Linked DNA regions of Neorhizobium galegae bv. orientalis str. HAMBI 540. The protein of the gene in region 1 interacts with the protein of each later gene in a pairwise test. Links are inferred from orthologs where the notes say so. Each region holds a gene or a part of one and is shown on either strand. Other genes may lie near its edges. The genes, in order: ccmE and RG540_RS18445.

Region 1 (15,458 bases):
TATTGCATTAATCCGGCAATGCAACTATATCCCGTTAACGCTAAAAAATTGCGTTAAGGTGAACCGCCATGAGCAGTATCCTCCCCTCGCCCAATTCCCCATCCGCTTTCCGGATGACGGTCTACAGTTTTATCTTCGCGGTACTGATCTCCGCGACCAGCAGCGCGCCAACGCCGCTTTACCATCTCTACCAGCAGCTCTTTCATCTCTCCCCGGCGATGATCACCCTGATCTTCGGTTCCTATTCTTTCGCGCTGCTCGCGGCGCTTCTGACGGTCGGCGGGCTTTCGGACTATCTCGGCCGCCGGCCGCTGATCCTGCTGGCGCTGATCTTCAACGCCGCGGCGCTGATCGTCTTCATGCTGGCTGAATCAGGCACGACGCTGCTCGTCGGCCGTATCGTCCAGGGTTTCGCGACCGGCATCGCCTTCCCGACCTTCGGGGCGACGATCCTCGATACCGACAAGCGCAGAGGCTCGACACTCAACAGCATCACCGCCTTCCTCGGCCTGATGGTCGGCACGCTCGCCGCTGGCACGCTCGTCGCTTTCGCGCCCGCGCCGACACATCTCATCTACGCGCTTCTTTTCATCGCGACGGTCGCCGGCATCATCGCGCTTGCCCTCATGCCGGAGACGATCACCGGACGGCCAGGAGCGCTCGCCGCCATGCGCCCGCATATTAGCGTACCGCAGCGAGCCCGCGCGACGCTTCTCAAGGTCACGCCGGTCAATATCGCCGGCTGGGCGCTCGGGGGCTTCTATCTGTCGCTGATGCCGACACTGGTCGCCGTTGTGACCGGCATTACCTCACCGTTCGTCGGCGGCACGGTCGTCGCCGCACTGATGCTGAGCGCCACCGCCTCGGTCTTCATCTTCCGCACATGGGCACCACAGCGGGTTCTCTTTACCGGCGCGACCATGCTGATCATCGGCGTCCTGATCACGCTCTCCGGGATATACCTTGAGGCCGTCGAGCTTCTCTTCCTCGGCACCGCGGCCGCCGGCCTCGGCTTCGGATCGATCTTCTCAAACATTCTGAAGATCGTCCTGCCGCTTGCCGAAAGCCACGAACGAGCCGGCCTGTTCGCGGCCTTCCTGGTCGAGAGCTACCTCGCTTTCTCGATCCCCGCGATCGCCGCGGGACTGATCGCGCCCACGCTCGGCCTCTCCAATACCGCGTATATCTATGGCAGTGCAATCATCACGCTGGCGGTGATTTCGATCGCGGCCACCCGCACCAGCCTTTCCGAAAGCCCGGCCGTCTCCTGAGACAGCCGGTTTTCCGTCCCGCGGGACTCTTCCGATTCGCAATTGAATCAAAACGTTAAAAAAATCTTAGCAAGCCTCTGGACACGAAGAATCACTAATGATTCATTAAGGCAGATTCGGGCGAGCGGCGCGGCGAATCACCATGAGGGACACCATGAAAACCATGTCGGACGTGCAGCGGGCAACCGCGGCCGAGGGGCGGCTGCGTCTTAAATTTCCGAGCCTTGGAAATTTGCGGCGGGCCATTCCTGACGAGGCGCGGCTCTCCGTCAAACCCATCGCACGGCAGCTGCCGCGGGTGGAGCTCGTTCTCAAGCGTTCGATCCCTCTTCTCATCATCGCATTCCTCACCGTCGTCGCCGCCTCGCGTATTCTCGGCATCGTCTCCGAATACACGCGGATGGAAAACGCCGCTCGGCAATCGACCGCTCTGATGGCAGCCGCGGCTAGCGCTGCCTTTGCCAGTGATGCGACGGCGCTCATCGGCCGCGACCGCGCTGCAGCGGAAAAACGCCTCGGCGCTTTCCTGCCCCAGGAGCATCTGGGGGCGGACGCCTTCTTTCTTTTCGTCGACGAGACCGGCCGTATCTTCGGCGGCACCAAGCAGGCGGCCAGCTATATCGGCAGGCGCCTGACCTCCGTCCTGCCGGAAACCGCGGCACTGCGGCGGTTCGGCGACGAGAGCGGTGTGATCGAGACTTATTTCGGCGAAATCCCGCATTACGCGGCCATCGAGACGGTCGGCAGCGAAGGCGCGCTGATCGTGGCGGCCTATTCGATGGAGAGCATCAATCTGGCATGGCGTCACGACGTCTCGCTCAACGTCACGCTTTTCACCGGCATTTCGGCGATCCTGCTGATCATCCTCTATGCCTATTACATGCAGGTGAAACGCGCTCGCGAGGCCGACGAGACCTTCGTCGAATCCAATCTGCGTATCGAGACCGCATTGTCGCGCGGCCGTTGCGGGCTGTGGGATTTCGATGTCAGCAACCGGCGCCTGTTCTGGTCGGGATCGATGTACGAGATGCTCGGCCTGCCCCCCGCCGGCAATGTCATTTCGTTTACCGACGCGGCCCGGATGATGCACCCGACCGACGGTAATATCTATGCGCTCGCCCGCGCCATCAGCCGCGGCAATGCCAAGCAGGTCGACCAGGTTTTTCGCATGCGCCATGCGGCCGGCCATTACGTGTGGATGCGCGCCCGCGCCCAGCTGGTGAAGACCAGTCAGGGCCGCACCCATGTCATCGGCATCGCCATGGACGTGACCGAACAGCATCGCCTCGCCCAGCGCTACGCCGAAGCCGACCAGCGCCTCGCGGATGCGATCGAATGCACGTCCGAAGCCTTCGTGCTGTGGGACAAGAACGACCGGCTGGTGATGTGCAACACCCATTTCCAGCAGGCTTACGGTCTGCCCGACAGCGTGCTTGTGCCCGGCACCGAACGGCATGCGGTCAACGCCGCAGCAGCGCGACCGGTGATCGAACGCCGAGTTGCAGACCCGGACGGTAGCGGCCTTTCGCGCACCACCGAAGTGCAGCTCGCCGACGAGCGCTGGCTGCAGATCAACGAGCGCCGCACCCGCGACGGTGGCCTGGTCTCGGTCGGCACCGACATCACGCTGCTGAAACGCCACCAGGAGCGGCTGCGCGACAGCGAGCGCCGGCTGATGGCGACGATCGGCGACCTTTCTTCCTCTCAGAAGAAGCTGGAGCGCCAGAAATCCGAGCTTTCGATCGCCAACGCCAACTACCAGGCGGAGAAGGAACGCGCCGAGGCTGCCAACAAGGCCAAGTCGGAATTTCTCGCCAACATGTCGCACGAGCTCAGAACGCCGCTCAATGCGATCCTCGGCTTCTCGGAAATCCTCGCCAACGGCATGTTCGGGCCGCTCGGTTCGCCGAAATATTCGGAATATTCCAAGGACATCCACGACAGCGGCAAACATCTGCTCAACGTCATCAACGACATCCTCGACATGTCGAAGATCGAGGCCGGCCATATGCGCATTCAGTGCGAGGCGGTCGACCTGAAGCCGCTGATCGAGGAAAGCCTGCGACTGACCACGATTTCCGCCCAGGACAAGGAGATCGCCATCCATCAGCGCCTGTGCGACAGCCTCCACATGGTGGCCGACCGCCGCGCGCTGAAACAGGTGCTGCTCAACATTCTCTCCAACGCAGTGAAATTCACCAACTACGGCGGCAGGATCGAGCTGCGTGCCCGCAAACTGGAAAAAGGGGTGCTGCTGACGATCGCCGACACCGGCATCGGCATTCCGATGGAGGCGCTCAACAAGATCGGCCAGCCGTTCGAGCAGGTGCAGAGCCAATATGCCAAGAGCAAGGGCGGTTCGGGATTGGGGCTTGCCATTTCCCGCTCGCTGATCGGCCTGCACGGCGGCAAGATGCGGATCCGTTCACGGGTCGGCGAAGGCACTGTCGTCTCGCTGCTTATTCCTGACCAGCCTCTGCTGGTTAGTCGCAAGCGGGTGGCCTGAGGATCGCCGCAATACCGAACCAAGCGCTAGATGAGGGGCAACGCCACCTCTCATTTCCGGACGACCGTCTGGAATATTCCCCGCACCGCCTTCGACAGCCGCTTCACCTCACCCTCCAGCGTCCTGATATCCGGGCAATCCCCAGCCCGGCAGACGCGCTCGACAAGCCCGGCGGGTGCATCACCTGGATCAAAAGGTCCATCGACGCAGAGCCGGACGATCTGCGACAGTTCGGTGAACAGCCGTAACGCCTCGATGCAGGTATCGAGATCGCCGGGCTTCATCAGTTTTTCGCCAAGCGCCTTCAGGGCTTCCTCGGTGCTGAACCCGTAGGTATCGGGCGCTACGCCTTTGGCTGGCGCAATCAGGCGCAGATACTGGGCGATGAACTCAATATCGATCAGGCCGCCCGGAATGAGCTTGAAATCCCAGATGTCACGCGGCGGCTTTTCCTTGTCGATCAGCGCGCGCATCTCGGCCACGTCCTTGGCGATCTTGGCGATATCGGGCTTGGTCGATAGCACTTCGCCGATCATGCCCTTCGCTTCGTCGGCGAGGCTTTCTTCGCCGCAGATCAACCGGGCGCGGGTGAGCGCCATGTGTTCCCAGGTCCAGGCCTCTTCGCGCTGGTATTTGCCGAAGGCATTGATGCGGGTGGCGACCGGCCCCTTGTTGCCCGACGGCCTGAGCCTCAGGTCGACCTCGAAGATCACCCCTTCCGCCATCGGCGCGGAAAGGGCTGCGATCAGCCGCTGCGTCAGGCGGGTGAAATAGCGGGTGGAATCGAGCGGCTTGTCGCCCTCGCTTTCCGTGGCTTCATTGTCATAGTCGTAGAGCAGAATGAGATCGACGTCGGAACCGGCCGTCAGCTCGAAACTGCCGAGTTTACCCATGCCCATGACCGCGACACGGCCGCCCGGATAGGTGCCGTGGGCACTGCGGATTTCTGCGGTCACCGCCTTCAGGGCGGCGTCGATCAGGAGGTCGGCGAGATGGGTGAACGCGCGGCCTGCCTGGGCACCGGAGATCGCCCCCGTCAGCAGCCGGATGCCGATCAGGAACCGCTGCTCGGCCGCAAAGATGCGCAGCCGGTCGAGCTTTTCCTCGTAGTGCCGGCCGGCGGTGAGAAATGCCGTCAGGCGATAGGAAAGATAGTCGCGGGTCGGCAGTTCGGACATCAGGCCGGGATCCAGCATGCCGTCGAAGACATGCGGCTTGGAGGCGATGATATCGGCAAGCCGCGGCGCCGAGGACATGATCGTGACGATCAGCGCGAGCAGCGGCGGATTGTTGCCGATCAGCGAAAAGAGCTGGATGCCGGCCGGCAGGCCTTTCAGGAAGCTGTCGAACCGCAGCAGCGCCTCGTCGGCGCGCTTGCTCTCGCCGAAAGCCTGCAGCAGCGCGGGCATCAGTTCGGTCAGCCGCTCGCGCGCCTCGGCAGACTGGGTGGCGCGATAGCGGCCGTAATGCCAGGTGCGGATAACGCGGGAAATGTCGACCGGCCGTTCGAAGCCGAGCGAGGCAAGCGTCTTCAGCGTGCCCGGATCGTCCTGCTGGCCGGTGAAGACGAGATTGCCGTCGCCACCGGACAGCTTTGCCTCCTGCTCGAAGAGCCGTGCGTAACGTTTCTCGACGGTTCGCAGCACCTCTTCCAGCCGGGCGGAAAAACCGGCAGTGTCGGCAAAACCGCGCATGAAGGCGATGCGCTTCAGCTCGGCATCGGTTTCCGGCAGGTTATGAGTCTGCTCGTCGCGCACCATCTGGATGCGGTGTTCGACATCGCGCAGGAACCAGTAGGCCTCGGTCAGCTCGGCGGCGATCTCGGGCGTGATCCATCTGGCCTCGGCGAGTGCGGCAAGCGCCACTTCCGTATCTCGGGCGCGCAGCGGCGGCATGCGGCCGCCGGCGATCAATTGCTGGGTCTGGGCAAAAAACTCGATCTCGCGGATGCCGCCACGGCCGAGCTTGACGTCATGGCCCTTCACGGCGATCGCGCCGTGACCCTTGTGGACATGGATCTGCCGCTTGATCGAATGAATGTCGGCGATCGCCGCATAGTCGAGATATTTGCGGAACACGAAGGGCGTCAGCAGCCGCATAAAATTTTCGCCCGCTGCAATGTCGCCGGCAATCGGCCGCGCCTTGATGAAGGCTGCCCGCTCCCAGTTCTGCCCCCTGCCCTCGTAATAGATCAGCGCCGCGTCGAGCGAGACGGCGAGCGGCGTGGAGCCGGGATCCGGCCGCAGGCGCAGGTCGGTGCGGAACACGTAACCGTCGGCGGTACGTTCCTGCAGGATGCGGATCAGGCGGCGCATCATCCGGCCATAGACTTCCGACCCGTCGAGCGGATCGGTGAGGATGCCCGTTTCGGGATCGAAGAACACGACGATATCGATGTCGGAAGAATAGTTGAGCTCCCGGCCGCCGAGCTTGCCCATGCCAAGCACGATCAGGCCCGAACCCTTGCTCGGCTCATCCAGGTCGGCGAGCTTCAGCTTGCCGCTTTCATGGCCGGCAACCAGAAGGTAGTCGATTGCCGCGGCGACGGAGGCTTCGGCAAACAGGCTCAACCAGCGTGTCGTGTCCTTCGCGGAAAAGATGCGGGCGAGATCGGCGAGCGCGACGAGGAAGCTCAAAGCCCGCTTGGCAGTCCGCAGTGCCGTCATCACCTCGTTTTCAGACGGTGCCTTGCCGTCTCTCGGCAGCCAGGCCCGCCGCGCCGTCTCGACCAGCCGGTCGAGCGCCGGCTCCAACGGCTCAGTGATCGCTGTCACCAGAAGCTTTGGCGAGATGACCGCCATGTCGCGCAGATAAGGCGAAAGGGTGAAAGCCGCGACGATGAAGTCCTTGAGCGCGCCGTCCTTGCCAAGCAGTGCCGCGACCGAGGGTTCGGACTTGCCGATATCCTTCAGGGCAGCCATCGCTGCCTTGGCTTCCGTCTGGTTCAGCGGACGGATCACCTCCGCCTTCACCGTATCGAGCCGGTTTCCGGTCTCCGACACTGGCACCTCCCGTGATTCTTCCCTGGCCAAACTTAAGGCTTCGGCGCAGGAAAGACCATGGTGACCGTCAGGCCGGGCGCCGAGGTGTTCGCCTCATCGGTGGCGGAGAGTTCCAGCGAGCCGCCATGCAGTTCCATCACCGCCTCGACCAGCGAGAGGCCAAGGCCGGTGCCGGGCTTGGAGCGGCTTTCGTCCAGGCGGAAGAACCGCTTGGTCACCTCGCCGCGCTTGTTGGCCGGGATGCCGGGGCCGTTGTCGCAGACGGAGAGCCTGAGCGTGCCGTCGCTCCTGGCGAGGCGAACGCGGATATGCGCCGCGTCCTTTGCCTCGGAGGCGTATTTGATGGCGTTGTCGAGGAGGTTGAAGATCGCCTGCCCGATGAGCTCGCGGTTGCCGTGGACCACGAGCCCCGGTTCGAGCTCGGTCGTCAGCGACAGGCCCGCTTCCTCCGCCGCGGGCTCATAGAGCTCGGCGCTGTCGGCGGAGATCGCCGACAGATCGACATCGGACATTTCCGCGGCGATCGATCCCGCCTCTACACGGGAGATCATCAGCAGTGCGTTGAAGGTGCGGATGAGCTGGTCGGATTCGGCGATGATGCCTTCGAGGGCTGTCCGGCGCACGTCCGCACGATCCTCGCCCAGCGCATCGGCCGCCTTGTTGCGCAGCCTCGTCAGCGGCGTCTTCAGGTCATGGGCAATGTTGTCGGAAACCTGACGCAGACCTTCGTTGAGCTTCTCGATGCGTCCAAGCATGGCGTTCAGCGAATCTGACAGCCGGTCGAATTCGTCGCCGGACTTGCCGACCGGCAGGCGCTGCGAAAGGTCGCCGGCCATGATCTTCTGGCTCGCCGCCGACATCCGGTCGATGCGTTTCAACGCATTGCGACCAATGCCGAACCAGATCACCAGCGCCCCGACGCCCATGATGGCCAGCGCCACCATCAGCGCCCGGCGTACGATGCCGCGGAAGCGGCTCGGGTCGCCGAGATCGCGACCGACCAGCATCCGCAGGCCATTGTCGAGGCGGATCACGTTGGCCGTGGCGAGATGCCGGCCAGGGCGATCCGATTCGGTATAGGGTTCGTAGGTGAAGGGAATTTCCGTCCAGCCCTGCTCGTCGAGCACGCCGGGCTGCACCGCGGCGACGTTGCCGGCGAGCATCTCGCCGTTGGGACCCGCGATCACATAGAGGTTCGCGCCCGGCTGGCGGGCCCGCCGCTCCATCATCCGCAGGAGAAGGCTGACGCCGCCCCGTTCATAGGCGCGCTGTATCTCCTGCACTTCCTCCTGCAGCGACTGGCGCGTCTGCTGCGCCAGCAGCCGTTCGGACATCGCCGTCACGTAAATGACCAGGAATGCCGCACACAAGGCGAAGAGCAGGATATAGAGCGCCGACAGCCGCACGGCCGTCGAGCGGAACATCAGGCGGGCACGTGCCAGCAAGTCGGCTTACCCCTCGTCCTTGATCATGTAGCCGGCACCGCGAATGGTCTTCAGAAGCGGCTTTTCGAAATCCTTCTCGATCTTCGATCTCAGCCGCGAGACATGCACGTCGATGACATTGGTCTGGGGATCGAAGTGATAGTCCCAGACGTTTTCGAGCAGCATGGTGCGGGTGACCACCTGGCCGGCATTCTTCATCAGATATTCGAGCAGGCGGAATTCGCGCGGCTGCAGAAGCACTTCCTTGCCGGCTCGCTTCACTTCGTGCGACAGCCGGTCGAGTTCCAGATCGCCGACCCGGTAGACCATGTCCTGTTCGGGCGTGCCCTTGCGGCGGCCGAGCACTTCGACGCGGGCGAGCAGCTCGGAAAAGGCATAGGGTTTCGGCAGGTAGTCGTCGCCACCGGCGCGCAGGCCGGTTACCCGGTCGTCCACCTGGCCGAGTGCCGAGAGGATCAGCACCGGCGCATTGATGCCGCGCTTGCGCAGCTCGCTGATGACGGAAAGCCCGTCGCGACGCGGCAGCATGCGGTCGATGACCATCACGTCGTAGGAATTTTCGGTCCCCATGAACAGGCCGCTCTCGCCGTCGCTTGCGTGGTCGACCACGATCCCGGCCTCGCGAAAGGCCTTGGTCATATAGGCCGCGGCCTCCAGGTCGTCTTCGATCACCAGAATCTTCATGTGCGGAACAATAGCGTCCGCGCCCGCCTTTGCACTACGGGAATCTGCGGCACTGGCAGAATATCGGGTATCCGTTTCCATCACGCGCTCCATGGAAGGAAAAAGGGCGCCGACCGTTGCCGGCGGCGCCCTCGATCTTGCGACCTGTTTTTTAGAAATCAGCCTTCATTGATCGGCAGGGCAACGAAACGGCTGCTATTGCCTTCGCCGGCCACCTGGAACAGCGCGCGGGTGCGCCCGTCCTTGCGGGCCTGGTCGAGAACCTTGCCGACTTCGGCGGCGCTGGTGACCTTGCGGTTGTTGACCGAGACGATCTTTTCCCCGGTCTTCAGGCCGCGGGCGGCGGCTTCACTGTCCGGGTCGACATCGGTGACCGAGAGACCGGAACCGTCCTCGGCCGGAGCGACGGTGATGCCGAGGCTGGCAAGCGCCTTGTCGCTGGAGGGCGCCGGAGCGTCGGGCTGCTTCGGCTCGGCCTTGGCGGCTTCGTCACTCTGGAGGTTGCCGAGCGTGACCGGGATCTTCTGCGCCTTGCCGTCGCGCCACAGGTCGACATCGACCTTGGTGTTGGGGCCGAAGGCGGCGACGCGCTTGGCGAGGTCACGGGCATCCTTGATCGGCTGGCCGTTGACGGCGGTGATCACGTCGCCTTCCTTGATGCCGGCCTTCTGGCCCGGAGAGCCTTCCTGCGGAGCGACGACGAGGGCGCCGGTCGCTTCCTTGAGACCAAGCGAGTCGGCGATATCCTGGGTCACCGGCTGGATCTGCACACCGAGCCAGCCGCGATCGACCTTGCCGTCCTTCATCAGGTCGGCGACGACGTCCTTGGCGGTGGACGACGGGATCGCAAAGGCGATGCCGACATTGCCGCCCGACGGCGAGAAGATCGCGGTGTTGATGCCGACCACTTCGCCCGAGAGGTTGAAGGTGGGGCCGCCGGAATTGCCGCGGTTCACCGCCGCATCCACCTGGATATAATCGTCATAGGGACCGGAGCCTATGTCGCGGCCGCGGGCAGAAACGATGCCTGCGGTAACCGTACCGCCAAGGCCGAACGGATTGCCGACGGCAACCACCCAGTCGCCGACGCGGACCTTCGAATCGTCCGCGAAATTGACATAGGTGAACTTGCGGCTGGTGGCGTCGACCTTGAGCACGGCGAGGTCAGTGCGGCTGTCCTTGCCGACCAGCTTGGCTTCGAGTTCCGTGCCGTCATTCAAAACGACCGTGTAGGCGGAACCATCCGAAACGACGTGGTTGTTGGTGACGACATAGCCGTCTTCGGAGATGAAGAACCCGGAGCCCTGTGCCGCCGGGCGCAGGCGGTGAGGACGATTGCCGTCCTGGCCCCGCGGGCCGTTGCGGTCGGCGCGATCCTGGTTGCGGTTGTTGCGGTCGCCGGGAGCACCCGGAGCGCCCGGCATCTGGCCGCCGAATTCACGGAAGAACCGCTTCAGCGGATGGTCATCGGGAAGCTGGTCGAAGCCACGGCCGCCGAAACTGAACGAACTGGTGTCATCGGAAACGGGTTGGGCGTCGGACTGGACGCGCACGGAAACGACGGCGGGAGAAACAGCCGAAACGACATCGGCAAAGCTCGGGGTCTGCGGTGCGGTGACGCTGACCGGAGCAGCAAAGGACTGCGTGATCTGAGCCGGGATGCCGCTCGAGAGCATGACCGCGGCAAGACCAGCAACCGTGGTGGTCTTCAAGACGGTCTTCAGAGAGGGACGTCCGATATTGCGCATGTTTTAAGCTACCTTCTTCTCTTCAGTCATTTTGGCCGGAGGTCAGCCAAGCGGTGGATGAGAGAGATATAGGCGCTCGCAGGTTAACTGCAGGTGGCGGACGAATGAAATATTGGTAATGTTCGAGCGTGCCTCTTTCAGGCAGCTATTTTTTCAGAAGCTCTTCGATGCGCGCCTGTTCCTCGGCACTCAGCGCCGCAACTGCGCGTTGGCTTGGACGGGTGCGGACGAAGATCAGAATGGCGATTGCACCGACCAGCAATAGTAGCACTGGCATTGCCCAGAGAATGATCGTCTTGGCGCTGAGGCGCGGCTTCAGGAGCACGAATTCGCCGTAGCGAGACACGACATAATCGATCACCTGACCGTCCGTATCACCGTTCGTCAACCGCTCCCGCACCAGTACGCGCAGGTCGCGGGCAAGCTCCGCATTGGAGTCGTCGATCGACTGGTTCTGGCACACCATACAGCGCAATTGGGCCGAAAGATTTCGGGCCCGCTGTTCGAGCACGGGGTTGGTAAGCACTTCGTCGGGGTTGACGGCGAAGGCCGGCAGGGGGGCGAGGAGAGCCAGGATCATTGCAAGAGCGACCCAGAACACCCCCCTCTGCCCTGCCGGGCATCTCCCCCTCAAGGGGGGAGATTGGCAAGACGCACCGACATTGCTCCAATCGCGGCGTTTGCTTGGGGCGGGACATGGCAACGGGTCGATCTCTCCCCTTGAGGGGGAGATGCCCGGCAGGGCACAGGGGGGTGATGTGCGTGAGTTCGCCATCACTCCGCAGCCTCCAGCGTCGCCTTGACCGGTTTCACCTTGCGGCTCGGCGCGCCCACACGCAACCGTCGATCCGACAGCGAAACGAACCCGCCGAACATCATCACAAGGGCGCCGCCCCAGATGCAGAGGATGAACGGCTTCCACCAGATGCGCACCACCATGCCGCCGCTGTCCATTGCGTCGCCGAGCGAGACATAGAGCTGGCTGAGCCCGAAGGTGAGGATGCCGGCCTCCGTCGTCGGCATGCGCCGCGCCGTATAGAGCCGCTTCGACGACCAGACATCGGCCACCTGGACGCCGCCGCGGCTGACGGCGAAATGTCCGCGCTGCTCGGTATAGTTAGGCCCGACCGCATCGCGCAGCCCGTCATAGGTCAGCGAATAACCGCCGATATCGACGGAAGCACCCTGCTTCATCTCGACCACCGTCTCGGTGCCGAAAGTCGTCGCAGCAAAGATACCGAGCACCGTGACGCCGAGCCCGAAATGGGCAATCGCCGTGCCGAAGACCGAACGCGGCAGGCCGGCCAGGCGCTTCAGCCCAACAGACAGCCCGACCTTCGAAAAATTGGCGCGATACCAGAGATCGGCGAACGCACCGATCATGCCCCAGAAGCCGAGCACCAGGCCGAAGATCGCCAGAACCGGCCCACCGTTCTGGATGTAGAAGAAGGCAAGGCCTGCAGCCAGCGCCAGGCCGGCGAAGGCATAGAGCCGCTGCAGGGCGCCCAGGAGATCGCCGCGCTTCCAGGCAAGCACCGGCCCGAACGGCACGGCGACCAGCAGCGGCAACATCAGCAGGCCGAAGGTCATGTTGAAAAACGGTGCGCCGACCGAGATCTTTTCGCCGGTCAGCGTTTCGAGGATCAGCGGATAGAGCGTGCCGGTCAGCACCGTCGCGGTGGCCACCGTCAGGATCAGGTTGTTGAGCACCAGCGCGCCCTCGCGCGAGATCGGCGCAAAAATGCCGCCCGCCTTCAGCATCGGCGCCCGCCAGGCAAACAGAGCGAAGGCGCCGCCGATGAAGATGCCGAGAATGCAGAGGATGAAGATGCCGCGGGTCGGATCGGTCGCAAACGAATGCACCGAGGTCAGCACGCCCGAGCGCACTAGGAAGGTTCCGAGCAGCGACAGCGAAAAGGTCATGATCGCCAGCAGCACGGTCCAGATCTTCAGGGCCTCACGCTTTTCCATGACCAGCGCCGAATGGAGGAGCGCCGTGCCGGCGAGCCAGGGCATGAAGGAGGCGTTTTCGACCGGATCCCAGAACCACCAGCCGCCCCAGCCGAGCTCGTAATAGGCCCAGTAGGAACCCATGGCGATGCCGGCGGTCAGGAAGGTCCAGGCGGCGAGCGTCCACGGCCGCACCCAGCGGGCCCAGGCGGCATCGATGCGGCCTTCCATGAGCGCCGCGACGGCGAACGAGAAGCAGACCGAAAAGCCGACATAACCGAGGTAGAGAAGCGGCGGATGAACCGCCAGGCCGAGATCCTGCAGCACCGGATTGAGGTCCTGCCCCTCGGCCGGCGCCGGGTTGAGGCGAAGGAACGGATTGGAAGTCAAAAGGATGAAGAACAGGAAGGCGGTCGAGATCCAGGCCTGAACGGCAAGAACATTGGCCCGCAGCGTATCGGGCAGATTCCGCCCGAACACCGCCACCAGCGCGCTGAAGAAAACGAGGATCAGCAGCCAGAGCAGCATCGAACCTTCGTGATTGCCCCAGACGCCGGAGAATTTATAGATCAGCGGCATCAGCGAATGGGAATTCTCCCAGACGTTCATCACCGAGAAGTCCGAGACCACATAAGCCCAGGTCAGAACGCCGAAGGAAAAGGCGACAAGCGCGAACAGCACCAGCGCGCCGGTCGGCGCCAGCGCCATCATCGCCACGTCGCCGCGCCTTGCGCCGATCACCGGCAGGACGGAGACGATGAGGGAGGTCGCAAGTGCCAGCACAAGCGCGTAATGGCCGATCTCGATGATCATTGCGTGACCGCTCCCTTGGCACTGCCGGGTTTTCCCTGATTGGCTTGGCCCTGTTTCCCCTGGCCTTCGTTCCAGACGCCCTGCGCCTTCAGCCGGTCGGCGACTTCCTTTGGCATGTAGTTTTCGTCATGCTTGGCAAGCACGCTGTCGGCCACAAAACCATGCGATGCCGCATCGAACGCGCCTTCGGTCACCACGCCCTGGCCCTCGCGAAACAGGTCCGGCAGGATGCCCGTATAGGTGACCGGCACATTGCCGGTGCCGTCCGTCACGGTAAAGCTCACGGTCGAGCCCTGGCCGCGCTTCACCGAGCCTTCGGCCACCAGCCCGCCAAGCCTGATGCGCGTACCGGGCTTGACGTCCGCCTTGGCAAGGTCGGCCGGCATGAAGAAATAAGCGACCGACTGGCTGAAGGCGAACATGACGAGCAGCACCGCGACGAGGATGAAGCTCATGCCGCCTGCGATCACCGCCAGCCGCTTCTGTTTGCGGGTCATTGGGCCACTCCTTCGACGGCAAGCCCCATCTCGTTGGCCAGCGCCACCAATTCTCCTGATGACGGGAACTGCTTGAGGCCGCTCTTCAACGCCGCTTCTGCCTTGGGTTTATCTCCGAGCACGGAATAGGAGCGCACCAGCCTCACCCAGCCCTCGAGATTATTGGGATCCTGCTTCAGCCGTTCCGCAAGGCTGTCGACCATGCCGCGGATCATCGCCTGCCGATCGCCCTGCGACATGGTTTCGGCTGCCGCCACATCCGCCTGGCTCGGATTTCCCGGAACCTGCGCCGTGTCCCGTCCCGGCACGATGGTGCCGCCGTTCTTGGCGATATGCTGGTTGACGAGCTGCATCCACGGCGCGTCGGCGGGCGAGGCTTTTGCAATCGTCTCGAACTGCGCCCTTGCTTCTGCCGCCCTGCCCGCCTGCTCTAAGCCGAGGCCGACATAGAAGCGGGAACGCGGATTGTCCGGATCGAGCTTCACCGCCTGCTCGAAGACGGAACGCGCGTCCTCGGTGACGATCCCGTCATTCGATGCGACCAGCGTTTCGCCAAGCCCCGCGAGCCTGACCGGACTGGCCCCAAGGATGCGGATCGCGTTGCGATAGGCCATTTCAGCATCACCGAGCCGCATGGAGCGCAAATAGATCGGCGCGAGCAGGTCCCAGCCGGAACCGTCATCGGGGTTTTCGGCGAGATGCCGCTCGGCCTTGGCGACCAGCAGCGCGACATTGTTGCCGGGATTGGCAAGCCGCGCTTCGAGCGGCTGATCCGGCAGCCCGGGATTACCGAGCGCCAGGTAAAGACAGAGCCCGACGACGGGCGGAACCAGCGTTACGATGGCAGTGGCGAGCCCATGTTTGCGTGTCTTCGGAGCGGCAATCCCGTCGGCTTCCCCGGCACCGGCCGCAGCCAGCAGCCGGCGGCCGATCTCCGCGCGGGCGTATTCGGCCTCTTGCGGCTCGATCAGGCCCTGGGCTCGGTCCCGGTCCAGTTCGGCCAGCTGGTCACGATAGACGGCGACCTCTCCGGCACGGTCAGCGGATGCTGTTTTGGTGGCTCGGGCGAAGGGCAGGATGAGGATTGCCGCAACGGCCGCCGTCAGAGCTGCGAGGATGATCCATAAAACCATAGTGGCCCATTACTGCAACGGCCCGTGCTTTCCAACAGCGCAGCCGGCGTTGACGCGAATTTGAGGCGTTTGGCCGCAAGTTCAAGCCTCATATGGACCTAATCCGATCCAGCGGCCATGACCCATGTCAAACAGCGGCAGAGGAAATCAGGTGAGCGGCGTCCACGTGCCGTTCGAATTGCGGCAGGCAGCGCCCCGCGCCGTCATGTCGCGGCCATTCATGGTCACCGTATGGCGATACTGGCGGCAGTTCTGGGTGCCGACCTGATAGGGAGCATTGGCGACCACCTGGCCGCTCGCGTCGTCACCCTTCCAGGTGATGGCCTCGCCGCCGGCCGCCCCTTCCAGGGCGCGATATTCCGCCTCCAGGGCGCGGGAACGGTCGCTTGCGGAAAGCGTCGCGCCGCTC
Region 2 (15,409 bases), 2.9 Mb from region 1 along the record:
GGGCCGCTTGAAAGCGCACTTCTCGCGCTCGGCCGCCAGACCGACCTGCGTCTCGTCTATCGCAGCGAAATCACTGCCGGAAAGACCACGGGCGGCGTGACCGGTTCGCTGACGCCCTCTGCCGCCCTGTCGCGGCTGCTCTCCGGCACCGGCGTTTCCTTCCGGTCAAGCGGCGGCAATACGGTGACGCTGGAAGTTGCGGGTTCGGCGGCCGCAGCGACTGGTGGTGATCCCGATACGACGCTGGATCCGATTGTCCTGCGCGATGGCGACAATGGCCGCGCTGTCGACGCGCCTTACGAGACGCCGGGTTCGACGAGCTATATCTCGTCCGAGCAGATCCAACGCTTCCGCGGCTCGTCGGCCGGCGACCTGTTCAAGAACACGCCGGGCATCATTTCCGCCAACAACCACAGCAGCGGTTCCGTCAACGTGAACATTCGCGGGCTGCAGGGCCAGAACCGCGTTCGGGTTGCGATCGACGGTACGCAGCAGACGACGACCACCTGGCGCGGTTACGGCGGCGTCGATGACCGCACCTATATCGATCCGGACCTGATCGGCGGCGTCGGCATTTCCAAGGGACCGACGGGCGGCGCGGTGGGCGCCGGCGTCAATGGCGGCGTGGTCGAGATCACCACGTTGAAAGCCAAGGATATCGTTGAGGACGGCAAGCAATATGGCGGCCGCATCAAGATCGGCGCCCAGGACAACACGACGAAAGATTTTACGGTCAATTCCTACGACCAGCAGACGGATTCGGCCGAATTCTTCGATTTCACCAATGGCTCGGGCAGCTTTGCGCTCGGTACGGTGCAGGACAATTTCGATTTCGTCATCGCCGGTGCCCGCCGCTATCGCGGTAACTATTTCGCCGGCAAGCACGGCAAGAATTACTACGAGTTCCAGGGCCGCAATCAATTCCTCTCGCTCACCAAACAGGGTGAAGAGGTCTTCAATTCGTCCAACGAATCCACCTCGTTTCTCGCCAAGGGTACGCTTCGCTTCGATGACGACCAGAGCCTGGAACTGGGCTATATCCGCTATGAAAGCCAGTTCGGCCAGATCATGACCTCGCTTCTGACCTCGGGCGACAACACATTCCGGCAGGCGCCGCTATCCGATGTCACGACCGACACGTTCACCAGCCGTTATCGGTACAATCCCAGCGACCTGATCGATCTCAAGGTCAATGCCTGGCTGAGCATCGTCGACCAGAACTCCATGTCGACGGGTTTCGGCCTATATTACCCACAGTTCAACATTATACCGGGCGACGATCCCCGCTACGCCATGACCCATACCTGGGGCGGCGACATTTCGAACACGAGCCTGCTCGACACGGAATACGGGCCGTTCAAGGCCAATTACGGCGCGTCCTACCTGCTCGAGGATATCGATTCCAGGCGCTATTTCAGTCGCAGTCATACGACTGACCGGGGGGTGCAGATGGATCCCAGCATCGGCAACCGGTCGATCGCCAGCGTGTTCACCGACGGCCAGTGGGAGGCGACCGACTGGCTGGCCCTCAATGCCGGGCTGCGCTATGACGGTTACTGGATGAACGACAAGGGTATCGAATCCAGGACCGGCATCCGGCACAAGGAAGGCGGCCGGTTCAACCCGTCCGTCAGCGTCATCGTGGAGCCGATCGAAGGGCTGCAGTTCTACGCGCTTTATGCCGAAGGCATGCGCCCGCCGACCATGCGCGAAACCATGGGCAATGACGGTAACGTCATCCAGAACCCTTATCTGAAGCCGGAGGTCTCGAAGAACTGGGAAGTCGGCGTCAACTACAGTAAAGATGGCCTGTTGCTCGCCGACGACGCGTTGCGCTTCAAGCTGTCCTATTTCAACAACAACTACACCGACTATATTTCTCGCGTACCGTCCAATGCGGGGCCGGGCCAGCCGGTCTTCACCTTCGACAATCTCAGGAGCACCCGGTTCTCCGGTATCGAAATCTCCGGCTCTTACGAGGCCGGCCCGTTCTTCAGCGAAGGATCGCTGACCAAGTACCTGAGCTACGAGTTCTGCCGCACTCTTTCCACCTGCTCGGACTCGACCGTGTCGATGGATTATGCCGCCAACCACATGCCGCCCGAGATCATGGCGAGCCTGACGCTCGGCATGCGCCTCTTCGACGACAGGCTGAGTTTTGGCACCCGCTTCACGCATGGCGGCGCGCGCCTGTCGCCGGTCACGCAGGAAGCCCGGATGTATACGGGCATGTGGATTCCCTATACGACCGTCGATGCGTTCGCCACCTACAAGATCACCGACCACTTGACGTTCGACCTCCAGGCGGAGAACTTGACGGACCGATTTTACGTGGATGCGCTCGACGGGTTCACTCCCGCTCCCGGCCGAACAATCCGGGCATTCCTGACGGCCAAATTCTAAAACATTTAAGCATCTGGACATAGCACCTATGCAGATCGAACTTGAAACAACCGCCGCACCGACCCGGATCCAGCGTCTGAAGGCTCTCACCGACGCCACTCATGAGCGCCTCGACACGCGCATTATGGCGGCCGATCCCTTCGCCAGCCGCGAGCGGTATGCGCTGTTCCTCGCCGTGCAGCATCATTTCCATGCGGATGTCGATCCGCTCTATCTCGATCCGCGGCTCAACCGCATCGTCCCCGATCTTCCGAGCCGGGTCCGGCTTGAAGCGCTGCGCCAGGATATCGCCGACGTGACCGGAAGCCCGCCGGCCGTCCTCACGGCTGGCACGGATGGGCTCCGTATCCCGGCCGCACTCGGATGGCTGTACGTTGCCGAAGGCTCGAACCTCGGCGCCGCTTTCCTCCTGAAGCAGGCGGCAAGGCTCGGCCTGTCGGAAGAATTCGGCGCCCGCCACCTCGCCGGCCACCCCGCCGGCCGCGGCCTGCACTGGCGCACTTTCGTTGCTGCTTTCAACGGGTTCGAGATGTCAGAAGTGGAGGAAACGGAAATGGCCGAAGGCGCTAAGTCGGCGTTTCGGCGGGTGCATGCGCTGGTGGACGAGATTTTCGTCTGAGGGCGTGGCGTGAGGCCTTCGGGCTTGACCCCGCGGATCCTTGGGCAGCGTGTTCCAGCGTATATGGCCGGTTCCCTCTCCCTGCCTGTCGACCGCTGCCGCGCAGAGGCAAGCCCCCACTGGTAATTCCTCGCCTTTTCCGCCATATACAGCCCGATATGCGGGCATCTGGCCCGGAATGGATTGGCGTCATGACGGAACTGGTGGAATTCGCGCGGATGAACGGGCTTGGCAACAAGATCCTGGTCGTCGACATGCGCGGACGCGCCGACAAGGTGACGCCGCAGGCTGCTATCGCGCTGAATGCCGATCCGGCCACCCAGTTCGACCAGATCATGGCCATCCACGATCCGAAGGCTCAAGGCACCGATGCCTGGATCGACATCCTTAATTCCGACGGTACGATGGCCCAGGCCTGCGGCAACGGCACGCGTTGCGTGGTGCAGGCGCTTAGCTCCGAGACCGGCCGCAAGACCTTTACCTTCCAGACCGTCGCCGGTATCCTCAATGCCGTCGAGCATGAGGACGGCACGATCTCGGTCGACATGGGCAAGCCGGTCTTCGAGTGGGACCGCATTCCGCTTGCCGAGGAATTTTTCGATACCAGCCGCATCGAGCTGCAGATCGGCCCGATCGACGCCCCGATCCTGCATTCGCCGTCTGCCATGTCGATGGGCAATCCGCATGCGATTTTCTGGGTCGACCGCGATCCGATGAGCTTCGACCTCGAACTGTTCGGACCGCTGCTCGAAAACCATCCGATGTTTCCGGAAAAGGCCAATATCACGCTGGCGCAGGTCACGTCGAAGTCGTCGCTGCGCACCCGCACCTGGGAACGTGGCGCCGGCCTGACGCTCGCCTGCGGTTCGGCCGCCTGTGCTGCCGCCGTTTCCGCCGCCCGCACCGGGCGCACCGGTCGTATGGTGACGATTGACGTTGCCTCCAGCCCGATCCGCCAACCGCTCGTCATCGAATGGCGCGACGACGATCACGTCGTGATGACCGGTCCCGCCGAATGGGAATGGTCCGGCAAGGTGGATCCGACCATCGGAACCTTCATCCGCGACGACGAGCCAGAGGCCAATGCAATTCAAAGGGGCGAGCCGGAGGCTCGGGTCAATTGAGCGGCGTCGAGGTCATCACCTTCGGCTGTCGGCTCAATACCTATGAATCGGAAGTGATGCGGGCGGAGGCCGAAAAGGCCGGGCTCAACAATGCGATCCTCGTCAATACCTGCGCAGTCACCGGCGAGGCCGTGCGTCAGGCCCGCCAGGCGATCCGCCGCGCCAGGCGGGAAAATCCGCATGCGCGCATCATCGTCACCGGCTGCGCCGCCCAGACCGAAAAAGAGACTTTTGCGGGCATGGTGGAAGTCGATGCCGTGCTCGGCAACGAGGAGAAGCTGACCAGCGCCTCCTATCGGGCGCTGCCGGATTTTGGCGTCTCGGCGGAAGAGAAGCTGCGCGTCAACGACATCATGAGCGTGCGCGCCACCGCGCCGCAGATGGTCAAGCATATCGATGGGCACGTACGCGCCTTCATCCAGGTGCAGAACGGCTGCGATCATCGCTGCACCTTCTGCATCATCCCCTATGGCCGCGGCAATTCCCGCTCGGTGCCGATGGGCGCGGTGGTCGATCAGGCAAGGCGGCTGACGGAAAGCGGTTATCGCGAGATCGTGCTGACCGGCGTCGACGCCACCAGCTATGGCGCCGATCTCCCCGGCCAGCCGTCGCTCGGGCTTCTCGCCAAGACGCTGCTCAAACAGGTGCCGGAGATCCTGCGCCTGCGCCTGTCCTCGATCGACAGCATTGAGGCGGACAAGCATCTCTGGGACCTGATCGCCGACGAGCCGCGCTTCATGCCGCATCTGCACCTGTCGCTGCAGCATGGCGACGACATGATCCTGAAGCGGATGAAGCGCCGTCACTCGCGCGCCGAGGCGCTTGCCTTCGTGCAACAGGCGCGGCGCCTGCGCCCGGAGATCGCCTTCGGGGCGGATATGATCGCCGGTTTCCCGACCGAGACGGAAGAAATGTTTGAGAACGCCGCGACGCTGGCGGAAGAGGCCGGCACCTCGTTCCTGCACGTCTTTCCCTACAGCCCGCGTCCGGGCACGCCGGCGGCGCGCATGCCGCAGGTGGACCGGGCTGTCGTCAAGGACCGGGCGGCACGGCTGCGGGCGCGGGGCGACCTGCTGTATCGTGCCCACCTCGACCGGATGGTCGGCAGCGAGCAGGCCATCATCGTCGAGAACAACGGCATGGCGCACACGGAAAACTTTTCGCTGGTGGCAGTGCCTCGCCTTATTCCCCGCGAGTTCAAGCGCGTTATGATTACCGGCCATAACGGCAAACATCTGGAAATGCAGGTCGCGTCTGCCCTTGTCCCGTCTCGGGCGGCGTAACCGGAACAGGTTCTCATGGCATTGAGCTTCATCAAGCGCGTCTTCACCTTCGGCAAACCCTCCGAGGAACCGGCACCCGATGCGGTAAAGCCGGAGGACGTCGCCGCCATCCAGGCGGAACTGGAGCCGAAGTCGCGCGACGAAGACCTGCCGGTCTCGCCCGTCGACCCGGTCGCACCGGCCGAGATCGAGACCGCCGGCGGGCCTGTCGCGGATGTGGCGGCGGAAAATGTCGAGCCGGCCGAGCCGGAGACTTCCGAAGAGGATGAACCGGCGCTGCTTTTGGGTGTCGAAGCCGCATCCGAGATCGGAATGGTGCCGTTGGCGCTATTGCAGGCGGAGGCCGAGGCCGAAGAAGAGGCCGTCGCAGCCGCGGAAGCACCCCCCTCTGTCCTGCCGGACATCTCCCCCTCAAGGGGGGAGATTACGGATGCGCCGCCGGCTCCGGCATCGGACGACAGTACAACAGGCTCGGCTGCAGTTTTAGGGGAAGGTGCGGACCACGATTCGATCTCCCCCCTTGAGGGGGAGATGTCCGGCAGGACAGAGGGGGGTGTTTCTTCAGACGAAGAGGTTCCTGCTCTGGGTAAAACGCCTCGCCTAGAACCCACCCTCCCCAAGGGCTTCTCCACCGCCCGCCCGGAACCCACGCCCGAACCCGTCGCCATCCAACCGAAACTCACCTGGTTCCAGCGCCTGCGTGCCGGTCTTGCGCGCACGTCGTCGCAGCTCACTGGTCAGATCGGCGCGCTTTTTACCAAGCGCAAGCTGGACGAGGAAACGCTGGAGCAGCTCGAAGACCTGCTGATCCAGGCCGATCTCGGGGTCGAGACAGCCATGCGGGTCACCGGTGCGCTTTCTTCCGAGCGTTACGGCAAGGACGTGACCGGCGAGGACGTGTCGAGAATCATGGCGGCTGAAATCACAAGGGTTCTGGCGCCGGTCGCCAAACCGCTGGCGCTCGATCTCAATCACAAGCCGCATGTCATTCTCGTCGTCGGCGTCAACGGCACCGGCAAGACCACGACGATCGGCAAGCTCGCCGCAAAGCTCTCCGGTTCAGGCCTCAAGGTCATGCTCGCCGCCGGCGACACGTTTCGCGCGGCCGCGATCGAGCAGCTGAAGATCTGGGCGGACCGCACCGGTTCGACCTTCATCGGCACCAAGCTCGGCGCCGATGCCGCGGGTCTTGCCTATGACGCCTACGAGCAGGCGCGCGCCAACAAATCAGACGTCTTGATCATCGATACCGCCGGCCGGCTGCAGAACCGCACCGAACTGATGGCCGAGCTCGAAAAGATCGTCAGGGTGCTCGGCAAGCTCGATCCCGACGCTCCGCACACCGTGCTGCAGACGCTGGATGCCACTACCGGCCAGAACGCCATGAACCAGGTCGAGATTTTCCGGAACGTTGCGGGCGTCAGCGGGCTTATCATGACGAAGCTCGACGGCACGGCGCGCGGCGGCATTCTGGTGGCGATCGCCGCCAAGCACAAGCTGCCGATCTATTTCATCGGCGTCGGCGAGGGTGTCGACGATCTCGAACCCTTCGAGGCGCAGGATTTTGCGCGCGCCATTGCGGGTTTGACGCATTGATGACACAGAATGACGATTTGGCTTCGCCGATAACGGCCTCAAAGTTGGAACCCATGCAGACGATCGAAAGCGACATCACGCCGACCAAGGAAGAAAAGCAGCATCCGATGCTGAAGCTCGCGCTGGAAATCGGGCCGCTTCTGGTGTTCTTCTTCGGCAACCTGCGCGGCGAATGGCTGGTTGCGCAATTCCCGGCGCTTTCGGCGGTCGGCGGCCCGCTTCTGGTGGCGACCGCGTTGTTCATGGTGGCGACCGTCGCCTCGCTGATCGCTTCGAAGATCGTCTTCCACCATCTGCCTGTCATGCCGATGGTGTCCGGAGTCGTGGTGCTGATCTTCGGTTCGCTGTCGATCTGGCTGCAGGACGAAACCTTCATCAAGATGAAGCCGACCATCGTCAACTCGCTCTTCGGCGTCGCGCTGCTCGGCGGGCTGCTGTTTGGCAAGTCGCTGCTCGGCTACGTCTTCAACGCTGCCTTCCAGCTCGACGAGGCCGGCTGGAAGAAGCTCACCCTGCGCTGGGGGATCTTCTTCCTGTTCCTGGCCGTCATCAACGAGGTCGTCTGGCGGAATTTCTCCGATGTGGTGTGGGTCAATTTCAAGGTCTGGGGCACGATGCCGATCACCATCATCTTCACGATCGCCCAGATGCCGCTGATCATGCGCCACACGATCCAGGAACCGGCACCCGAGGTCGAAAAGTGACGGCAGCGGAATTTTCCCCCTCGAGTTCGTCGCCGAAACGCTGGTTTCTTGCCGCGCTCATCCTTTTCCTGCTCCAGATCGCCATCCTCTACGCGATGGGCCGCATTCCGATCTGCGAATGCGGTTATGTGAAGCTCTGGGAAGGCGGGGTGAATACCAGCGGCAATTCGCAGCATCTCTCGGACTGGTATACGCCGTCGCACATCATCCACGGTTTCCTGTTCTACGGTCTCGGCTGGCTGATCCTGCGCCGCGCCCCGATCGCAGCCCGACTGTCGCTGGCAGTCTTGATCGAGGCCGCCTGGGAACTCCTCGAAAACTCTCCTCTCATCATCGACCGCTACCGCACGGCGACGATGGCGCTCGGTTATACCGGCGACAGCATCCTCAATTCGGCGATGGACACCGTATTCATGGCGGTCGGTTTTTTTGTCGCCTCGCGCCTGCCGGTCTGGCTGACGATTGCGATCGCCATCTTCTTCGAACTGGCGACCGGCTACATCATCCGTGATAACCTGACGCTCAACGTGCTGATGCTGATCTGGCCGGTGGATGCGGTGCGTGTGTGGCAGGGCGGGCTGTAGTGCCGGACGGGTTTTGACTGGGGGCGATTTTCCTCACCCCAAGAAAAATCCGCCCAACCTCATCAACGCTTTAGCCATATTCACTTCCCCTTTCATCCCCGCCTCTCGAACTCATCTCATAATCACCCCCGTCATCGGATGGGAAACCGGGTTCGCGAACCGGCCTCCTCGTCCAAGGGTTTTCGGACCCCGGTTTCCGGTGATGGCTGCAGAGATGGGTGACGAGGGCCTGGCAATTCTCGAAAGATCATCGAAACAGTCGGGGCAGGCACAAACACCTACCTCCCACATACTCGATACCGCCTGCCCCATTCCCAAACCAAAACCGCGCTGGACAAGATGTCCCGCGCGGCCAAAGGTGCTTGCATTCAAGTGGCGGCCAATAAGTTCCCGGCGACTGATCAGCCTTTCGCAGACGCCTTTTCGATCGCCGGCATGAGATCCTGCGTCAAGCTGCGCGCGTCGAACGGGCCGACCCGCTTGTAGAGAATGGTGCCATCAGGCGCGACAAGATAACTTTCCGGAATGCCGTAGACACCCCAGTCGATCGCCGCCTTGCCGTTCGGATCGACGCCGATCGCCTTGTAGGGGTTGCCGAGTTCGCCAAGGAAACGCAGCGCGTTGTCGTTGCGGTCCTTGTAGTTGATCCCGACGATGGTGAGCCGGCCGTCGTTCGCCAGTTCCTTCAGGATCGGGTGTTCCTGGCGGCAGGGGACGCACCAGGAGGCGAAGACATTGACCAGGGTCAGCTTGCCGACGATCGCTGCGGTCGTCAGCGCTGCGGTGTTCGAGCCTTCAAGCGGCGGCAGCGCCAGCGACGGCGCCTTTTTGCCGATCAGGGCCGAGGGGATGGCTGAGACGTCGCGGCCGTTGACGTCCTGATCGTAGAGCATCTTGCCGGCGACGCCGGCAAAACCGAGGAAAATCACCAGCGGGATCAGCGGCAGCGCATAACGCGCCAGGCTTTTGCGCGGGGCTGGCTGGTTTCCGGTCTCGACGCTCATGCCGCGTCACCTGTCGGCTGGGCGGAGCGGCGGCGGATGCCGGAAGCCTCGAGTTCGGCCAGCTCTTTTTGACGCGCGCGCCCGTCCAGCCAGGTCCAGGCGATCAGACAGAGGATGACGACGGCCGCTACGGCATAGGACATGGCGATGTAGAACGTGTGGGTCATGATCTCTAAGCTTCCCGGCCAGCCAAACGTGCGGCCATGCGGCGCTGGGCTGCGACGCGGCGGCGCCAAATCTCGTTGCGCATCGCCATCACATGCAGGGTGAAGAACAGCAGGGTGAAGGCGATCGCCATGATCAGCAGCGGCCAGAGGAATTCCTGGTCGATGGTCGGGCCGCCCATGCGGATGACGCTGGCCGGCTGGTGCAGCGTATTCCACCAGTCGACCGAGAATTTTATGATCGGGATGTTGACGAAACCGACGAGGATCAGCACGGCGGAGACGCGGGCCGCCCGCGACGGATCGTCCATGGCGCGGTTGAGCGCAATCAGGCCGAGATACATCAGGAATAGCACGAAGACCGAGGTCAGCCGGGCATCCCAGACCCACCACGTGCCCCACATCGGCTTGCCCCAAAGCGAGCCGGTGGCGAGCGCGATTAGCGTGAAGGCGGCGCCTAGCGGAGCTGCCGCCTTGTGCGACACGTCGGCGAGAGGATGGCGCCAGACCAGCGTGCCGATCGCCGAAACGGCCATGACCGTGTAGCACATCATTGATAGCCAGGCGGAGGGCACATGCACGTACATGATACGCACCGTCGCGCCCTGCTGGTAATCGCCTTCCGTCGTGAAGCTCAGATAGAGCCCGATCGCGAAGACGATCACGGTCGCCGCCGCCATCCACGGCAGAATACGGGCCGCCAGCGCCAGAAATCGCGTCGGGTTGGCCAGGTCGCTGAACTTGCTGATGGCGAGGCTTTCGGTCATGGGCACTTTCTAATATGCGCGCGGAAAAATCAGCTTGATCCTGGTCAATTCGCTGGTCGTCGATCCGACCCCGTTTAATCCGATTCTAGTCAATCGCCGGCATTGCGCAACGCCAGTGCCGCGCCGAGCGGACCGAGCACGGCAAAAAACATCGTGATCGCCACCAATATCAAGAAAGGCGGCATAAACGGGGCAGGGTCCTCGACAGCCGCATAGGAGGCGCTGACCCCGAAGATCAGCACGGGGATCGCGAGCGGCAGGACAAGGATCGAGACGAGCAGCCCCCCACGCGGCAGGGCGACCGCGACGGCCGCGCCCACCGCACCGATGAAGGTCAGCGCCGGCGTGCCGACCAGCAGCGTCAGCATGGTGGCGCCGATCGCCACCTCGTCCATGTTCATGAACAGGCCGAGCAGTGGCGATGCGATCACCAGTGGCAGGCCGTTGCCGAGCCAATGGGCCAGGCATTTGACCAGCACGGTCAGCACCAGCGGATGTTCCTGCATCAGCAGAAGGTCCAGCGATCCGTCTTCGCGCTCGGTCTGGAACAGGCGGTCGAGGCCGAGCAGGGCCGACAGCAGCGCGCCGATCCAGACGATCGCCGGGCCGATGCGGGACAACAGATTGAGGTCCGGGCCGACGCCGAAAGGGATGACGGCGACGACCGTCATGAAGAAGAGGACCCCGATCAGCGCGCCTCCGCCGGCGCGGACCGAAAGTTTCAGGTCGCGGAGGAGGAGGGCGGTCATAGTGGGAGGCCTTGCGTTTGGGGCTTACCCCCCTCTGCCCTGCCGGGCATCTCCCCCTCAAGGGGGGAGATCGGATGGAGCTGCCGCTTTGCCCCAAAGTCGAGTTTCAGTCTACGGGCGCCAATTCCAAAACGTCCAACATTTGGCGAAGGTCCGACGTCTTGCCGATCTCCCTCCTTGAGGGGGAGATGCCCGGCAGGGCAGAGGGGGGTAATGCGGGGCAGGACGATCACCATCTCTCCTCCGTCACGCCCGCGAACCCCGCCATCCGCAATTCCCTTGCATTCTCCAACCCCAGCGGCTGGTGAGTCGCGGCCAATAAAATACCGCCGGCCGCAAGATGCGCCTTGATCAACTCGGTAAACACGGCCTCCGCGCTCACATCGAGGGCGGCGGTGGGTTCGTCCAATATCCAGACCGGGCGGTAAGCGACCAGCAGCTTGGCAAACGCCATGCGGCGCTGCTGGCCGGCGGAGAGATATCCGAAGGGCAGATGGATGATCCCCCCGAGACCCACGGACTCTGCGGCCTCGCCCGGGGAGATACCCTTGCCGTCCTCCGCATCGCCGAGGAAATCCTTCCAGAAGCCCAGATTTTCAAAGACCGTCAACTCCGCCTTCATCGCATTGCGGTGGCCGAGATAGTGGCAGGCCTCGGCGGCGCGCATGCCTGATTCGGAACTCTCGGAGATCCAGCTCACGCGGCCGGTTTCAGCGTGCAGCAATCCGGCCACGACGCGCAGCAGCGTCGATTTCCCCGATCCGTTGCGGCCAGTCAGGACGAGGCTTTCACCGGCTCCGAGGTCAAAGGAGATATCCGTGAAAATCAGGTCTTCGCCGCGTCTTGCGCTCAGGTTTTCGGCCAAAAGCCGCATGCTGGAGACCTTCATTAAGATTTTAATCATCGCATTCCGAAAATTTATTCGGAATGGGCGCCAAGCGTCTGGAACCCTTCTTAGAAATTATCTATAAGCACTGCAACCACGCCAGCGGCCGGCGTGATTTCAATCTTCCGCCGAACCTGAAGATCCCAAAAGTCTTCTCGTGCGGACAGCGGAAATGGTCGCACCCGCATCCTGATGTGCATGAAGTGCATAGGCGTCCGCACGCGCGTGTTGGCTCTTTAATCAGCGGGGTTATTTTCCGTGGCTAAGTCTCTCGACAGTTTCAATTGTCGCTCCATCCTTACCGTAGGCGGTAAGGATTACGTTTACTACAGCCTTCCGAAGGCCGAACAGAACGGCCTGGCCGGCGTTTCGAAGCTGCCCTTCTCCATGAAGGTGCTGCTCGAAAACCTGCTCCGCTTTGAAGACGGCCAGTCCGTCACCAAGGAACAGATCCTCACCGTTGCCGAATGGCTGAACAACAAGGGTCTTACGGAAGCGGAAATCGCCTACCGTCCGGCCCGCGTACTGATGCAGGACTTCACCGGCGTTCCCGCCGTTGTCGATCTTGCTGCGATGCGCGATGCCATGGTGGCGCTCGGCGGCGATCCGGAAAAGATCAATCCGCTGGTTCCCGTCGACCTCGTCATCGACCACTCGGTCATCGTCGACGAGTTCGGCACGCCGACCGCCTTTGCCAAGAACGTCGAGCTCGAATACGAACGCAACGGCGAGCGCTACCGCTTCCTGAAGTGGGGCCAGCAGGCGTTCAAGAATTTCCGCGTCGTTCCTCCTGGCACCGGCATCTGTCACCAGGTGAACCTGGAATATCTCGGCCAGACGGTCTGGACCAAGGAAGAGGACGGCGAAACGATCGCCTATCCGGACACCTGCGTCGGCACCGATTCGCACACCACGATGATCAACGGTCTCGGCGTTCTCGGCTGGGGCGTGGGCGGTATCGAAGCGGAAGCCTCGATGCTCGGCCAGCCGGTCTCGATGCTTTTGCCTGAAGTCATTGGCTTCAAGCTCACCGGCAAGCTCAAGGAAGGCGTCACCGCGACCGACCTGGTGCTGACCGTCGTGCAGATGCTGCGCAAGAAGGGCGTCGTTTCCAAGTTCGTCGAATTCTTCGGTCCGGGCATGGACAACATGCCGCTCGCAGACCGCGCGACGATCGGCAACATGGGCCCGGAATACGGCGCGACCTGCGGCTTCTTCCCGGTCGATGGCGAAACCATCAACTACCTGACCATGTCCGGCCGCACGCTTGAGCGTATCGCGCTGGTCGAGGCCTATTCCAAGGTCCAGGGCATGTGGCGCGAAGGCGACGGTTCAGACCTCGTCTTCACCGACACGCTGGAACTCGACCTCAACGACGTCGTGCCTTCCATGGCCGGCCCGAAGCGTCCGGAAGGCCGCATCTCGCTCGACAAGATCGCATCCGGTTTCGCCGGTTCGCTCGATACCGAGTACAAGAAGCCCGGCCAGCTCGACAATCGTTACCCTGTCGAAGGCACGGATTTCGACCTCGGCCATGGCGACGTGGCGATTGCCGCGATCACGTCCTGCACCAACACGTCCAACCCGTCTGTGCTGATCGCCGCCGGCCTTCTTGCCCGCAACGCAGTTGCCAAGGGCCTGAAGTCCAAGCCGTGGGTCAAGACCTCGCTTGCGCCGGGATCCCAGGTCGTCGGCGAATACCTTGCCAAATCTGGCCTGCAGGCCGATCTCGACAAGCTCGGCTTCAACCTGGTCGGCTTCGGCTGCACCACCTGCATCGGCAATTCCGGTCCGCTGCCGGCGCCGATCTCGAAGACAATCAACGACAAGGGCCTCATCGCCGCCGGCGTGCTCTCCGGCAACCGTAACTTCGAAGGCCGTATCTCGCCGGACGTCCAGGCGAACTACCTCGCTTCGCCGCCGCTCGTCGTCGCCTATGCGCTGGCCGGTTCGGTCCAGAAGGACCTGACCACGGAACCGCTCGGCGAAGACCAGAACGGCAACCCGGTCTTCCTCAAGGACATCTGGCCGACTTCGAAGGAAGTCCAGGAATTCATCCTGAAATACGTCACCCGCGAACTCTACGAGAGCAAGTATGCGGACGTGTTCAAGGGCGATGCGAACTGGCAGGCCGTCAAGGTTCCTCCGGGCCAGACCTATGCCTGGGACGACGATTCGACCTATGTGCAGAACCCGCCTTACTTCGTCGGCATGGGCAAGACCGGTTCGGGCCTCAAGAACATCAAGGGCGCTCGCGTCCTCGGTCTGTTCGGCGACAAGATCACCACCGACCACATCTCGCCGGCCGGTTCGATCAAGGCTGCTTCGCCGGCCGGTGCCTACCTGACGGGTCATGGCGTCGGCGTTGCCGACTTCAACCAGTACGGCACGCGCCGCGGCAACCATGAAGTGATGATGCGCGGCACGTTCGCCAACATCCGTATCCGCAACTACATGCTCGGCCCGAACGGCAAGGAAGGTGGCTACACCTTCCACTATCCGTCCAAGGAAGAGATGTCGATCTACGACGCGGCCATGCAGTACAAGGCCGAGGGCGTCCCGCTCGTCATCTTCGCCGGCGTCGAATACGGCAACGGTTCGTCGCGCGACTGGGCCGCAAAGGGCACCAACCTGCTCGGCGTCAAGGCGGTCATCGCCCAGTCCTTCGAGCGTATCCACCGCTCGAACCTGGTCGGCATGGGCATCGTTCCTTTCGTCTTCGAAGAGGGCACGACCTGGGCCAGCCTCGACCTCAAGGGTGATGAAGTCGTCGAGATCGACGGTCTCGAAGGCGACATCAAGCCGCGCGAATGGAAGATCGCCAAGATCACCTACGGCGACGGCACGGTGAAGGAAGTCAACATCCTCTGCCGCATCGATACGCTTGACGAGGTCATCTACATGAACAACGGCGGCATCCTGCAGACCGTTCTGCGCGACCTCGCCGCCTAAGCGACAAAGCCACCCGCAGGCTGGGCCTGCGGGTGGTCTTCTGCACAACCCCATCGGTCCTCATTCCTGTGCTTGTCACAGGAATCCAGCCAGCCCAAGTCCTTGGGCTGAAAGAGTCTCCCGACCCGATAGACATCGGGTCACTGGATTCCTGTGACAAGCACAGAAATGAGGGAGGTGGAGGCCCTCGATCCCAGCTGTCCCAAGGTCCCGCGCCCTTGACCGTCGTCATCCTCATCGGAATGGCCGTCACCGTTTTCCTGACATCGCTGCTTTCGGGAATTTTCGGCATGGCGGGCGGGTTGATCCTGCTCTGGGTGCTACTTTTCCTTTATCCCGTCGGTACCGCGATCGCCTTCCACGGCATCATCCAGATGGTCTCAAACGGATCGCGCGCCTGGTTTTCCCGCGCCTATATCGACTACCGTATCCTCGGCATCCTCTGCCTCGGCGTCGCCGTTTCGGCAGCGGTGCTGTTCTCGGTCAATTATGTGCCGGACCTGGTCATCGTGTTGATCGGGGTGGGGCTGATGCCGATCCTGGTCTGGCTGCCCGTCAAGCGGCTGCAGCTCGA

What was found.
Region 2: the proteins of ccmE (region 1) and RG540_RS18445 interact in binary tests that used the Escherichia coli proteins (3 or more experiments, as listed by UniProt). The link is inferred for Neorhizobium galegae bv. orientalis str. HAMBI 540 from one-to-one orthologs.

What each region holds. Positions count from the first base shown.
Region 1 is NZ_HG938353.1:858,686-874,143, reverse strand. What follows is about bases 12,167-15,144. They hold ccmE (cytochrome c maturation protein CcmE), read right to left. Parts: upstream 13,917-15,144; coding sequence 13,416-13,916; downstream 12,167-13,415. Other genes in these bases: ccmI (c-type cytochrome biogenesis protein CcmI), read right to left, coding at 13,913-15,049; RG540_RS04425 (heme lyase CcmF/NrfE family subunit), read right to left, coding at 12,167-13,419. Also shown: RG540_RS04460 (MFS transporter), read left to right, coding at 69-1,271; RG540_RS04455 (PAS domain-containing sensor histidine kinase), read left to right, coding at 1,435-3,777; RG540_RS04450 (bifunctional [glutamine synthetase] adenylyltransferase/[glutamine synthetase]-adenylyl-L-tyrosine phosphorylase), read right to left, coding at 3,828-6,779; RG540_RS04445 (sensor histidine kinase), read right to left, coding at 6,812-8,221; RG540_RS04440 (response regulator transcription factor), read right to left, coding at 8,231-8,908; RG540_RS04435 (Do family serine endopeptidase), read right to left, coding at 9,067-10,656; RG540_RS04430 (cytochrome c-type biogenesis protein), read right to left, coding at 10,802-11,236; more of RG540_RS04425, read right to left, coding at 11,431-12,166; RG540_RS04410 (membrane protein), read right to left, coding at 15,197-15,458. UniProt on the Escherichia coli protein: Heme chaperone required for the biogenesis of c-type cytochromes. Transiently binds heme delivered by CcmC and transfers the heme to apo-cytochromes in a process facilitated by CcmF and CcmH.
Region 2 is NZ_HG938353.1:3,784,627-3,800,035, reverse strand. Bases 8,370-11,298 are described here. They hold RG540_RS18445 (heme ABC transporter permease), read right to left. Parts: upstream 10,249-11,298; coding sequence 9,490-10,248; downstream 8,370-9,489. Other genes in these bases: ccmA (heme ABC exporter ATP-binding protein CcmA), read right to left, coding at 11,227-11,298; ccmB (heme exporter protein CcmB), read right to left, coding at 10,338-10,997; ccmD (heme exporter protein CcmD), read right to left, coding at 9,314-9,484; RG540_RS18455 (DsbE family thiol:disulfide interchange protein), read right to left, coding at 8,715-9,317. In the rest of the region: RG540_RS18490 (TonB-dependent receptor), read left to right, coding at 1-2,403; RG540_RS18485 (biliverdin-producing heme oxygenase), read left to right, coding at 2,432-3,022; dapF (diaminopimelate epimerase), read left to right, coding at 3,214-4,146; tRNA (N(6)-L-threonylcarbamoyladenosine(37)-C(2))-methylthiotransferase MtaB, read left to right, coding at 4,143-5,429; signal recognition particle-docking protein FtsY, read left to right, coding at 5,445-7,025; RG540_RS18465 (septation protein A), read left to right, coding at 7,079-7,729; RG540_RS18460 (DUF2585 domain-containing protein), read left to right, coding at 7,789-8,313; more of ccmA, read right to left, coding at 11,299-11,871; aconitate hydratase AcnA, read left to right, coding at 12,142-14,835; RG540_RS18420 (sulfite exporter TauE/SafE family protein), read left to right, coding at 15,054-15,409. UniProt on the Escherichia coli protein: Required for the export of heme to the periplasm for the biogenesis of c-type cytochromes.